Regions from separate parts of the Promicromonospora vindobonensis genome, predicted to be linked through region 2. Evidence: riboswitches for the same ligand, from Rfam matches in the RefSeq annotation. Region 2 holds a riboswitch; the other holds the start of a gene.

Region 1 (5,377 bases), on a different contig from region 2:
GTGAGCAGCAGTGCCGCTGGACGCGCGGCCCGGCCGGACGGGGCGGTCAGGGGTTTCACGGGAGTCCCTCTCGTCGGATCAGATCTGCGCCCGCGCGACCGCGCGGCCGTAGTGGATGAACGCGGCCCTGCCGGTGCCGTCGTCGCCGAGGAAGGCGTAGACGGTGTGCACGCCGTTCGGGGCGTCGACAGCGATCAGCGCGTCGTCGGAGTAGCGCACCAGCTCCGTACGGACCGCCTCCTCCCCGATCTCGGCGAGGATGTCCTTGGGGGTGCGCTCGAGCCACACGCGGCCGTCGCCGTCCCGGCTGATCGCCAGGTCGTAGATGGTGTCGGAGTACGTGCCGACGCACCGGACATGGTCGACGGCGCCCGGCTCCGCGGGCAGCACCGGCCGCTCCGCGAGAGTGACGCCGGCGAGCTCGCTGGTGAGGTGTCGCACCACATCCCGGTAGAGCCCGAAGATGTCGCCACCGTTGGTCAGCAGGGCCACCGCGACCTTCGCGCCGGGCACCACCCGGAGGAACGCCGCCTGTCCGATCGTCCCGCCGTCGTGCGAGACGACCGTGCCGCCAGCCGTGCGGGAGATGGTCCAGCCCAGGCCCCACGCGTCGCCCATCGAGCCGAGGTCCGGCACCGTCACCTGCTGCTCCTGCATGGCGGCCACGCTCCGCTCGCTCAGCACGCGCGTGCCGTCCGGCGCCACGCCGCCGGCCAGGTGCATCCCTGCGAACGTGACCAGGTCCCGTGCACGCATCGCGAGCATCGAGCCCGCTGCCGCGTTGGACCGCGCCAGCGCCCAGACCGGCGCCGCCGTCCAGCCGCCGTCCGGGCCCTGGACGTGCCCCACCGCCGCCCGGTGCAGGATCGCCTCGTACGGGCTCGGCGCCACGTGCGTCAGCCCAAGGGGCTCGGCCAGGAGCTCGGTCAGCGCCCGGTCGTACGGCCTGCCGTGCAGCACCTCGACCAGCCGCCCCAGCGTCGCGAAGCCCACGTTGTTGTACGAGAACATCGCGCCGGGCGCGAAGAGCTGCGGCAGGTCGTGCAGCTCCGCCAGGTACTTCTCTATCGCGTCGTCGCCGCGGCCCGTGTCGGTGAACACGTCGCCCTCGAACCCCGCCGTGTGGCACAGCAGCTGACGCGTCGTGATCGCGGCGCTCGCCGCGTCGTCCCCCACCCGGAACTCCGGGAGGTACGTGCGCAGCGGGACGTCGAGGTCGAGCGTGCCGTCGTCCACCGCCCGCATCAGCAGGGACGTGGTCCAGAGCTTGGTGATCGAGCCGATCTGGAACACGGAGTCGGTGGTCGCCCCGACCCCGGTCGTGGTGCTGAGCACGCCCGCCGCTGCATCGACGACCTCGCCGTCGGACAGCACCGCGACGCTCGCGCCCGGCACCCGGTGCCGGGCCACCAGATCGGCAAAGTGTTCGTCAAGCCAGGTCGAGACCGAGTCGAGAGAAGTCATTGCGTCAGGCTATGGAACGCCCGGCACGTGGTGTTCGTCCGGCCGGACAAGGAGGCGAGGGAGCAGTTGTGCGGGCCGACGAACCGCGTGGTCACACAATCGGCGTCGCAGGAGTCGAGTCATTGTCCGCTGCATCACGCAGCGCCGAACCTGTGGAGGACACGTCATGACCTCAGCTCTCAAGAGCCTGCGCCGCGACTTCGGCGGCGACATCATCGAACCGGGCGACGCCGGGTACGAGGCGGTGAGCCGCACCAGGCTGGCCGGCGGCAGCCCCGCCTACGTCCTACGCCCGAGGACGGTCGGCGACGTGCAGGCGGCCGTCAGACATGCGGCCGGCTCGGGGCTCGCGCTCTCCGTGCGGGGCGGAGGCCACAGCTTCGCGGGCCTCGGCACCAACGACGGCGGCGTCGTGATCGACCTCGGCGAGCTCGCCGACGTCGAGGTCCTCGACGTCGACCGGCACCTCGTGCGGATCGGTGGCGGCGCGACGTGGGGCCAGGTGGCCTCGGCGCTGACGCCGCACGGCCTGGCGATCTCCTCCGGCGACACCAGGAGCGTCGGCGTCGGCGGGCTGACGCTGAGCGGCGGCATCGGCTGGAAGGTCCGGAAGTACGGCCTGGCCATGGACAACGTGGTCGCCGCCGAGCTGGTCACCGCAGACGGGTCGGTGGTGACCGCGAGCGCGCAGGAGAACCCGGAGCTGTTCTGGGCGATCCGCGGCGGCGGCGGCAACCTCGGGATCGTGACCGCGTTCGAGTTCGTGGCGCACCCGACGACCGAGGTCTACTTCGGCAAGATCACGTTCCCCGCGGCCGAGGCCGTCACCGTGCTGCAGGGCTGGGCCGACTACGTCCGCACGGCGCCGGAGGAGCTCACCTCCATCGCGAACCTGGCCAACCCGTTCGCGGGCGGCCACGAGGCGCCGGTCGAGATCCACGTCGCGTTCGACGGGGACGACCCGGAGCTCGCGGCCCGCGCGCTCGCCCCGATCCGCGGGCTCGGGACGGTCGTCGAGGACGACGTCGCGCTGCACGCCTACGCGGACGTGCTCGTGGACGGCGCCGCCGTGCCGCCAGGGATCCAGCTGCTCGCCCACGACGGTTTCGTGGACCGGGAGTCGGTGCCGGAGGTCCTGCAGATCCTTGCCGAGGTCGGGACGTCGCCGGGGTCGCCGTCGATCGCCGTCCGGAGCGTGGGCGGCGCGGTCTCGCGCGTCGCCGACGACGCCACGGCCTACGCGCACCGCCGGGCGGAGCTGTTGGTCGCCACCATCGCCGGCGGGCCGACGCCGGTCGTCGAGGCCGCGCGCCCTGGACTGGCCGCGATCTGGGACAAGCTGGCGCCGCACCTGAGCGGCGCGTACGCGAACTTCCTGCTGTCGACCAGCGACGACGACGTGGCCGCCGTCTACCCACCGGCGACGTACGCGCGGCTCGCGGCGGTCAAGGGGCAGTACGACCCGAACAACCTGTTCGCCCACAACCACAACGTGCGGCCGGAGTAGACCGGCCGGATCGACCGCCTCGGGTGCCCGCCGCCGCCCTGACCTGGGCGGCGACGGGCCGTTGTGACTTAGCCCATATCGAATGGCCGGTCAAGCGGAAGCCTGGCGAAGGGGACGGCCGTAACGCGATTGTGACTTTCCGGCCGTCGGGGGTTACTGTCGATCCCGCTCCGGGGAATTCCGCGAGCTCTCGAAGCGGACGCCGAGCCCTGTCACCGCCGCGAGATCTGCACCAGCCAGATGACAGGGACGGGGGAACCACCGTTTGCGGGCACCATCGGTGCCCTTGGGGTGAAGCCGCACAGCACGCAGTACCGCGGCCGGGTCATTCTCCGATCCGAATCCGACAGCTCACCTCGTAGGCGCCGGGAGAACTGAACGTGACCACACGCATGCCCGGGCGCCATCGTGCTGCCCGCAAAGCCATCACCCCGCTGACCCCGATCTCTCGCGCCGCAGCCCGCGGCCTTTCCGCGACCGCCCGCCGAGGTGCGGTCGTCGTCGCCGGATCGGGCCTGGTCGTCTCCCTGCTCGGCGTTCCTGCGAACGCCGCGCCGGCGGAGGAGCCCAGCACGAACACGGCAGAGCTCAAGGCCGTGCAGGACGCCGCGAAGGAAGCGGCCGCCGCCGAGGTGACAACCGCCGGGCTGACCACCGCACAGGTGGACACCGCTCCCGCCGTGAAGGTCGCCTCCGACAGCGAGTTCACGCTGGAGACCGGGACGATCGAGGTGACGCCAGCTCCGGAGCCGGAGCCGGAGCCCGAGCCCGAGCCGGAGCCCGTCGTCGAGGCAGAGCCCGTCGAGGCGGAGCCCGCCCCGGCCGAGGAGCCCGTGGAGGAAGCCGTCGAGGAGGCCGCCCCGGCCGCCGCCGCAGGCTCCGACGTGGTCGCCATCGCCAAGCAGTACCTCGGCGTGCCGTACGTCTGGGCCGGCAGCACCCCTGCCGGGTTCGACTGCTCCGGCTTCACCTCCTACGTGTACGCGCAGATCGGCATCGACCTGCCGCGCACGTCCTCGGAGCAGCGCTACGCCGGTACCGAGGTCTCGGCCGCCGAGGCGCAGCCGGGCGACCTCATCTGGAGCCCCGGCCACATCGCCATCTACGCGGGCGGCGACATGCAGATCGAGGCGCCGGTTCCCGGCCAGACCGTGCACGAGTCGCAGATCTGGCAGGACAGCCCGGTCTTCATCCGCGTCAGCTGAGCCTGAGCTTCACCCGCTCCACCACGAAGGGCCCGCACCGGCACGGTGCGGGCCCTTCGTGCTTTGTGCCACACTCTCGCCGCCAGGCCCGCGCCGGTGGCAGGATCGCCACCATGAGCGCCCCCGGTAGCGTCGAGACCAACGCCCTGAACACCATCGACGAGTCCGAGCGGCGCGGGTCACCACGCAGCCTCTTCTGGCCGTGGTTCGGGGCCAACGTATCGGTGCTGGGCCTGGGTTACGGCTCCTACCTGCTCGGGTTCGGCGTCTCGTTCTGGCAGGCGACGGCGATCGGCGCGGTCGGCATCGTGGTGTCGTTCCTGTTCTGCGGGTTCATCTCGCTGGCCGGCAAGCGTGGTTCGGCGCCCACCATGGTGCTGTCCCGTGCCGCGTTCGGCGTGCGCGGCAACAAGCTCCCCTCCCTGCTGTCGTGGATCCTCACCGTGGGCTGGGAGACCGTGCTGGTGGCGCTGGCCACCCTCGCGACCTCCACCGTGCTCGGGGCGCTCGGCTGGGGCGGCGGGACCGTCACCAAGGTCGTGGCGCTCGTGGTCGTGGCGACCATCGTGGTGGCCGCGGGCGTCTTCGGGTTCGACCTGGTGATGCGGCTGCAGGTGATCATCACGGTGCTCACGGCGGTGCTCACGGTCGTGTACATCGTCCTGGTGGCCGACCACGTCGACTGGGCGGCGGTCGCGGCCATCCCCGCGGGCGGCGCACCCCAGGTGATCGGCGGGCTCGTGTTCATGATGACCGGGTTCGGCCTGGGCTGGGTCAACATGGCCGCCGACTACTCGCGCTATCTGCCGCGCTCGGCGTCCGGCCCGCGGATCGTCGGCTGGACCACCCTCGGCGCGTCGCTGGCCCCCGTGGTGCTGCTGGTCTTCGGCCTGCTGCTCGCGGGCTCCGACCCGGTGCTGAACGAGGCCATCGGCGCCGACCCGATCGGCGCCCTCTCCACGCTCCTGCCCACCTGGTTCCTCATCCCGTTCGTCGTGGTGGCGCTCGCCGGCCTGATCGGCGGCGCGGCGCTCGACATCTACTCCTCCGGCCTGGCCCTGCTGTCCCTCGGGCTGCCCGCACCGCGCTGGGTGGCTGCCGCCATCGGCGGCGGCCTCATGATCGTCGGCGCGGTCTACGTGGTGTTCGTCGCGGACTCGTTCATCGGCCCCTTCCAGGGCTTCCTCATCACGCTGGGTGT
Region 2 (5,377 bases):
GCGTGACGCTCCTCGGTCCCGAGACGAGGATGGCCGTCGGTTCCCGCGTCGAGATCCAGCAGCCTGGCCTGCCGGAGGCCACCTGGGAGGTGGACGGCCTCGTCGAGGGCCGCAGCTTCTCCTGGTCGAGCACTGCCCCCGGCGTCCGCACGGGCGCGGCGCACCAGATCGCACCGGTCTCCGACGCCGCGTGCGAGGTGACGCTGGTGGTCGCGCAGAGCGGGATGCTCGCAGGGCTCACCAACCTGGTCCAGGGCTCCACGGCACGGGGGCTCGTGGACGCGGAGCTGGCCGGCCTGAAGGCCGAGTCGGAGCTTCGCGCCCGGGACAACTGACACGCCGCCGCCGACCGGCGTGTCACATCATTTCCTCCCGTGTTTTTTCATGCCTGCCAGATACGCATTTCTCTCGTAACAATGGCCCTTACGCTGGCAAAAGGCATCTGGTCGAAAAGTTACGCGCGTTTCGGACACCCTGATACTTCATGACAACTGTTATCTGATCGAGACAAGGCGGTAAGCCGTATGTAGCGTCGGATCCGTTGTGCCACCGGAGGCACGACCGCGGGCCCCATTCCCAGTCAGGTACGGGCACCGCGCAACCGGCGACTTGGAGAACATCGGTGAGTACCACCGTCCGACGCGGTCGACACCGCGCCGATCATGCTCCTAGCACTCCCCTGATGACCGTGACCCGCACTGCTGCCCGCTCGGGCGCACTGATCGCGGCATCGTCCGGACTTCTCGCGACGGCGTTCGCACCCAGCGCACACGCCGTCATGGGAGACGGTTCGAACCGCTTGGCAAGCGTCGACATGACCGCACTGACGCAGGACGCCCGCAAGGAGCTCGCGGCAGCTCCGGCGGTACAGGTCGCGACCGACGCGAAGCTCAGCATCGAGAGCAAGGCCGTCAAGGTCACTCCGGCCCCAGAGCCAGAGCCCGAGCCTGAGCCCGTCGTGGAGGACGCCACCTATCCCGAGGCGGAGGTCGACGCGCAAGCCGTGGTCGAAGAAGCCGAGCCGGCCACCCCGGACTACGCGTCCGACGGGTCCATCGGCGCCCAGGCCGTGGCGATCGCCATGCAGTACCTCGGTATCGCCTACACGTACGGCGGCGAGTCCCCTGGCACAGGCTTCGACTGCTCGGGCCTGATCAAGTACGTGTACGCCCAGCTCGGCGTCGAGCTGCCGCACTCGTCGTCGTCCATGGTGGCCGCCGGCTACCAGGTCACGACGCCGATTCCCGGCGACATCGTGTGGACTCAGGGCCACGTCTCCCTGTACGCGGGAGACGGCATGGTGGTGGAGGCGGCCAACTACGGCACGCCGGTCCGCCACACCGCCCAGTGGCAGGACTACGCGGTCTACATCCGCCCGTACTGACAGGTACACCACCTCTGGTCGTGGGCGCGACCGCCAAGGACGGGCATCCGTCCCGGCGATCGCGCCCGCGACCAGAAGGTCAGTACGCGACGGCGGCCGCCGCGTCGACGATGCCGTACCCGTAGATCGGGGTCCACACCCCCACGAGGCCCAGCAGCGGGTCACGCGACGTGCCGAGGATCGCGCTCTCGACCTCTGCCATGCTCCGGCCCTGCCCGAAGAGGAGCGCAGCGACGCCTGCCACGTGCGGCGTGGCCATCGACGTGCCCGCATAGGAGTCGTAGCTGCCGCCGGCACAGGTGTCCGATCCCGTACCCACGGGGACCGTCGACCACACGTCGCCGTCGCATCCGTTCAGGCCGCCCGAACCCCCGGGCGCCGAGACGCTCTTCAGGTCGAGCTTGACCGGCAGCTCCGAGTAGTAGGAGTGGACGCCTGCCGGGTCGGTCGCGCCGACGCAGATCGCGACGCTGGTGAACGCCGGGTCGCTGCACAGCGGGGTCGACGAGTTGCCCGCGGCCGCGACCGTGAGCACCCCCTGCTCGCGGGCGTACGCGATGGCATCGCGCATCAGGGTGTCGACGCCGATGATCGTCAGCAGCTGACCGCCCGGAGCCGTGCCGAGCGAGAGGTTGATGACGTCCGCACCGTTGTCGGCGGCCCAGCGAATGCCGTCCGCGATGTCCTGCGACGAGCCGGAGCCCGCCTCGAGCACCTTGACCGGGAGCACCTTGGCGCCCGGCGCCACCCCCGCGACCCCGATGCCGTTGTCTGCCGCGGCGGCGACGATGCCTGCCACGTGCGTGCCGTGCTCGTCCCCGTCATTCCTGCCGTCGGGGCCCCGGAAGTCCCCTTCGCCGCACGGGCGGACCTCGGCACAGCCCGCGAAGGTGGCGCCCGGAAGAAGCTGGCCCGCCAGGTCCGGCTGGTCGAAGTCGACACCTGTGTCGACCACTGCCACCACGGCGCCGTCGCCGGTGCTGGCCGCCCAGGCGGCCTCGGCGTTGATCTGGTCCAGGCCCCACTGCTTGTCCCGGAGGGGGTCACTGGTTGCGGCCTGCGCACCCGGCGCCACCGCGACGAGCGCTGCCACGGCGAGCACCGCGGAGGTGGCGACGCCGACGACTGACTTCCTGTCCATATAAGCCCCCATTGTTTGCACAGGGGCTGGATTACCCCCGAACCGGGCCAAACCTAGGGGTACCGGACAGGCGCAGAACAGGGCAGATGGCTCGTAGCGGGTGAAATTTACACAATCGCAATCAGTAGTGGTGCCGATCGCCGGTCAGGCCCAGGCCTCGGAGAGCTCACCCTCGTCCGTGGCCTCCCTGGAGAGCCGGAGTGCCGCGATCGCCGCTCCGAGCAACAGGGCGACCACCCAGGCGCCGAGCTGGTGACCGTCGGACACGATGGCGGCAGCGGCAAGCTCGTTCCAGACGATGCCCGCAGCGGACCACGGGTCCTCGGTGATCGCCGAGCCGGGCCAGATGTTGTCCTGCACGGCCAGGAGGGCCGGACCGGCGGCCTGCAGGACCCAGACGACCCCTGCGGCGGGCAGCCAGCCGAGGAGCTCGATGGGCTTGCTGTCCACGGCGAGGCCGAACGCGATGCCCAGCGCCACCGCGAAGAGCCACCACGTACCCGTCGGGGACACCGGGTTGCCCGGGAGGAGCCCCCAGAGCCAGCCGTCGAGGAGCACCACCGGCAGGGCGAGCGCGAGACCCCGCAGGGCTGCCGGGCCGAGCGCCGTCAGGAGGCCGGCACCGAGCCCGACGGAGCCGGCGGCGCCGGCGATCACGAGCATCCCGAGCGGCGCGGCGTCACCGGGCACGCTCCCGCGCATCGCGATCCACCAGGAGGCGCCCCCCGTGCCTGCCATGGCGAGGAAGGTGCCCGTGATCGCAGCACCGGCACCCGCCCGCCCCGAGGCCGGGAGGCCCGCCGTGACCCCGCCGAGGAGCCCTCCGATCAGGGCCATGATGACCAGACCGACCACGGCGTCGTCGGCCGTGAAGGGGAGGGGCAGAAAGGTGGAGCCGCCCCGGCTCGACCCTTCCGAAATGCCTGTGACCTCGTATAACGCCTGAAGAAGCCACGGCAAGAAGCCGCAGACCCACCATGCGACGGCACTGATGAGAAGCACCCACCAGGCGGAGATGCGGTACGCACTTTCGGCCATGCCGCCGAACGGTAGCGGATGTATGTGATGTCGGTCATAACCGCTGAAGACCGGAACGACGTAAATCTGCGTCTTCGTGGGGTCAGACCGTAATGCGTAACCCGATCGTGACTTTTCCCGTGAACGTGTGTACTTTGACTTCTGCTCCCCCGCAACGGTGGGAGTCGTGAGCCGGACGCCGAATCCTGTCACCGGTTCATGACCAGACGTTCGAGACAGGAGCGGGGGACCCACTTCCCGGGCGACAGCAGGATCGTCGTCCTCGGGGTGAAGCCGGACGGAAACCCCCCAGTAGCCGTGCGGCCGGGTGTGTACTCCTACCCGAACCCGACAGCTGACCTCGCAGGCGGTACAGGAGACATTTAGGTGACGAACTCCCTTCGCGGACGGCATCGTGACAGCCGCCCGGCCATGACACCGCTGACCATCCTCGCTCGTACCGCCACCGAGAACGCCGGCACCGTCGCCCGCCGTGGTGCTATCGCCGCAGCAGCAGGTGGCGTCCTGATCTCCACCATCGCGACGACGGCTCACGCAGCCCCGGCGATGGACCTCAAGACCGACGTGAAGACCGCCAAGCTCAACTCGGTCGACCTGAACTCCCTCACCGCGGTCGCCAAGCAGGCCGTCGTGAACTCCCCCACCGTGACCGTCCCTGCCGACGCAATGATGCCGACCGAGATGGAAGCCCTTGGCACCTCGTCGGACGCCGACGGCAAGAAGGGCGGCGAGGAGGGCGAAGGCCCTGCCGTCGTCTCGGTCGACGCACCGGACCCGGTGCCGGTCGGCCAGCAGGCCATCAACATCGCCTTCAACTACCTGGGCATCACGTACGTGCTGGGCGGTAACTCGCCGGCCGAGGGCATGGACTGCTCTGGCCTGATCCAGTACGTGTACGCGCAGCTCGGCGTGGGCCTGCCGCACTCGTCCGGCGCGATGCTCAGCTCCGGCTACCAGGTCACGTACCCGGAGCCCGGCGACATCGTCTGGACGCCCGGCCACGTGGCTCTCTACGCGGGCGACGGCATGATCATCGAGGCCTGGGCCGCCGGCATGCCGGTGCGCTACACGGAGATGTGGCAGAACAGCCCGACGTTCATCCGCGTCGTCTGAAGTTTTGGCCTGAGCCGTAAGTCCTCAGCCTGAGGACGTCAGCCGCAGGACCAGCAGTTCATCGCGAGGCGTCGCCTCCGCGCCGGGTTCCCGCCCGACGCCGGAGGCGGCGCCTTCCGCGTTCCCGCGTCGATCACGGGCTAACGTTGCCGCCGGGCGTCACACGGCGCCGGTACGCCACCGTGACGTACGACGAACGAAAGCCGACGGTAGCCAGATGCGGTTCAGCAGCCCCGCGGGTCGTGAGGGCGGGCGGGGTGTTGCACTACGGCGCCGCCCTGGCCAGCTCGTGATCGCCGGCTTCGTCGGTGCCATAGCTGTCGGCACGCTGCTCCTGCTGCTCCCGATCGCTGCGTCCGGCGAGTCGGCCACGTTCATGGAGGCCCTGTTCACCGCGACCTCGGCCGTGTGTGTCACCGGGCTGATCGTCACGGACACCCCGGTGTTCTGGTCCGGGTTCGGCGAGGCGGTGATCCTGGTGCTCATCCAGATCGGCGGACTCGGGGTCATGACCGTCGCCTCGCTGCTCGGTGTCCTGGTCTCACGACGCCTCGACCTGAGCTCGCGGCTGGTCGCCGCGGCGTCGACCCGGACGGTGAGCCTCGGTGACGTACGCCGGACGCTGGTCCGCGTCGTCATCCTCGCGCTCGTCATCGAGGCCGTCGTCGCGACGGTCCTGACGGTGCGCTTCGCCGTCGCCT

What was found. Region 2 has a riboswitch for cyclic di-AMP ahead of ACFS27_RS11220 (C40 family peptidase). Riboswitches for the same ligand answer to the same signal wherever they lie in the genome.
Region 1: another riboswitch for cyclic di-AMP. It lies ahead of ACFS27_RS22400 (C40 family peptidase); the one in region 2 lies ahead of ACFS27_RS11220 (C40 family peptidase).

Annotation. Positions count from the first base shown of each region.
Region 1 covers NZ_JBHUOG010000002.1:2,044,261-2,049,637, forward strand. Annotated here, with positions in the region: gene ACFS27_RS22385 (ABC transporter substrate-binding protein) at 1-59, opposite strand, end outside; gene ACFS27_RS22390 (serine hydrolase domain-containing protein) at 79-1,464, opposite strand; gene ACFS27_RS22395 (FAD-binding oxidoreductase) at 1,631-2,971, shown strand; cyclic di-AMP (ydaO/yuaA leader) riboswitch at 3,196-3,350, shown strand; gene ACFS27_RS22400 (C40 family peptidase) at 3,352-4,176, shown strand; gene ACFS27_RS22405 (purine-cytosine permease family protein) at 4,290-5,377, shown strand, end outside.
Region 2 covers NZ_JBHUOG010000001.1:2,480,694-2,486,070, reverse strand. Annotated here, with positions in the region: gene ACFS27_RS11240 (SRPBCC family protein) at 1-335, shown strand, start outside; gene ACFS27_RS11235 (C40 family peptidase) at 683-1,384, shown strand; gene ACFS27_RS11230 (S8 family serine peptidase) at 1,464-2,525, opposite strand; gene ACFS27_RS11225 (hypothetical protein) at 2,670-3,362, opposite strand; cyclic di-AMP (ydaO/yuaA leader) riboswitch at 3,730-3,927, shown strand; gene ACFS27_RS11220 (C40 family peptidase) at 3,975-4,676, shown strand; gene ACFS27_RS11215 (TrkH family potassium uptake protein) at 4,894-5,377, shown strand, end outside.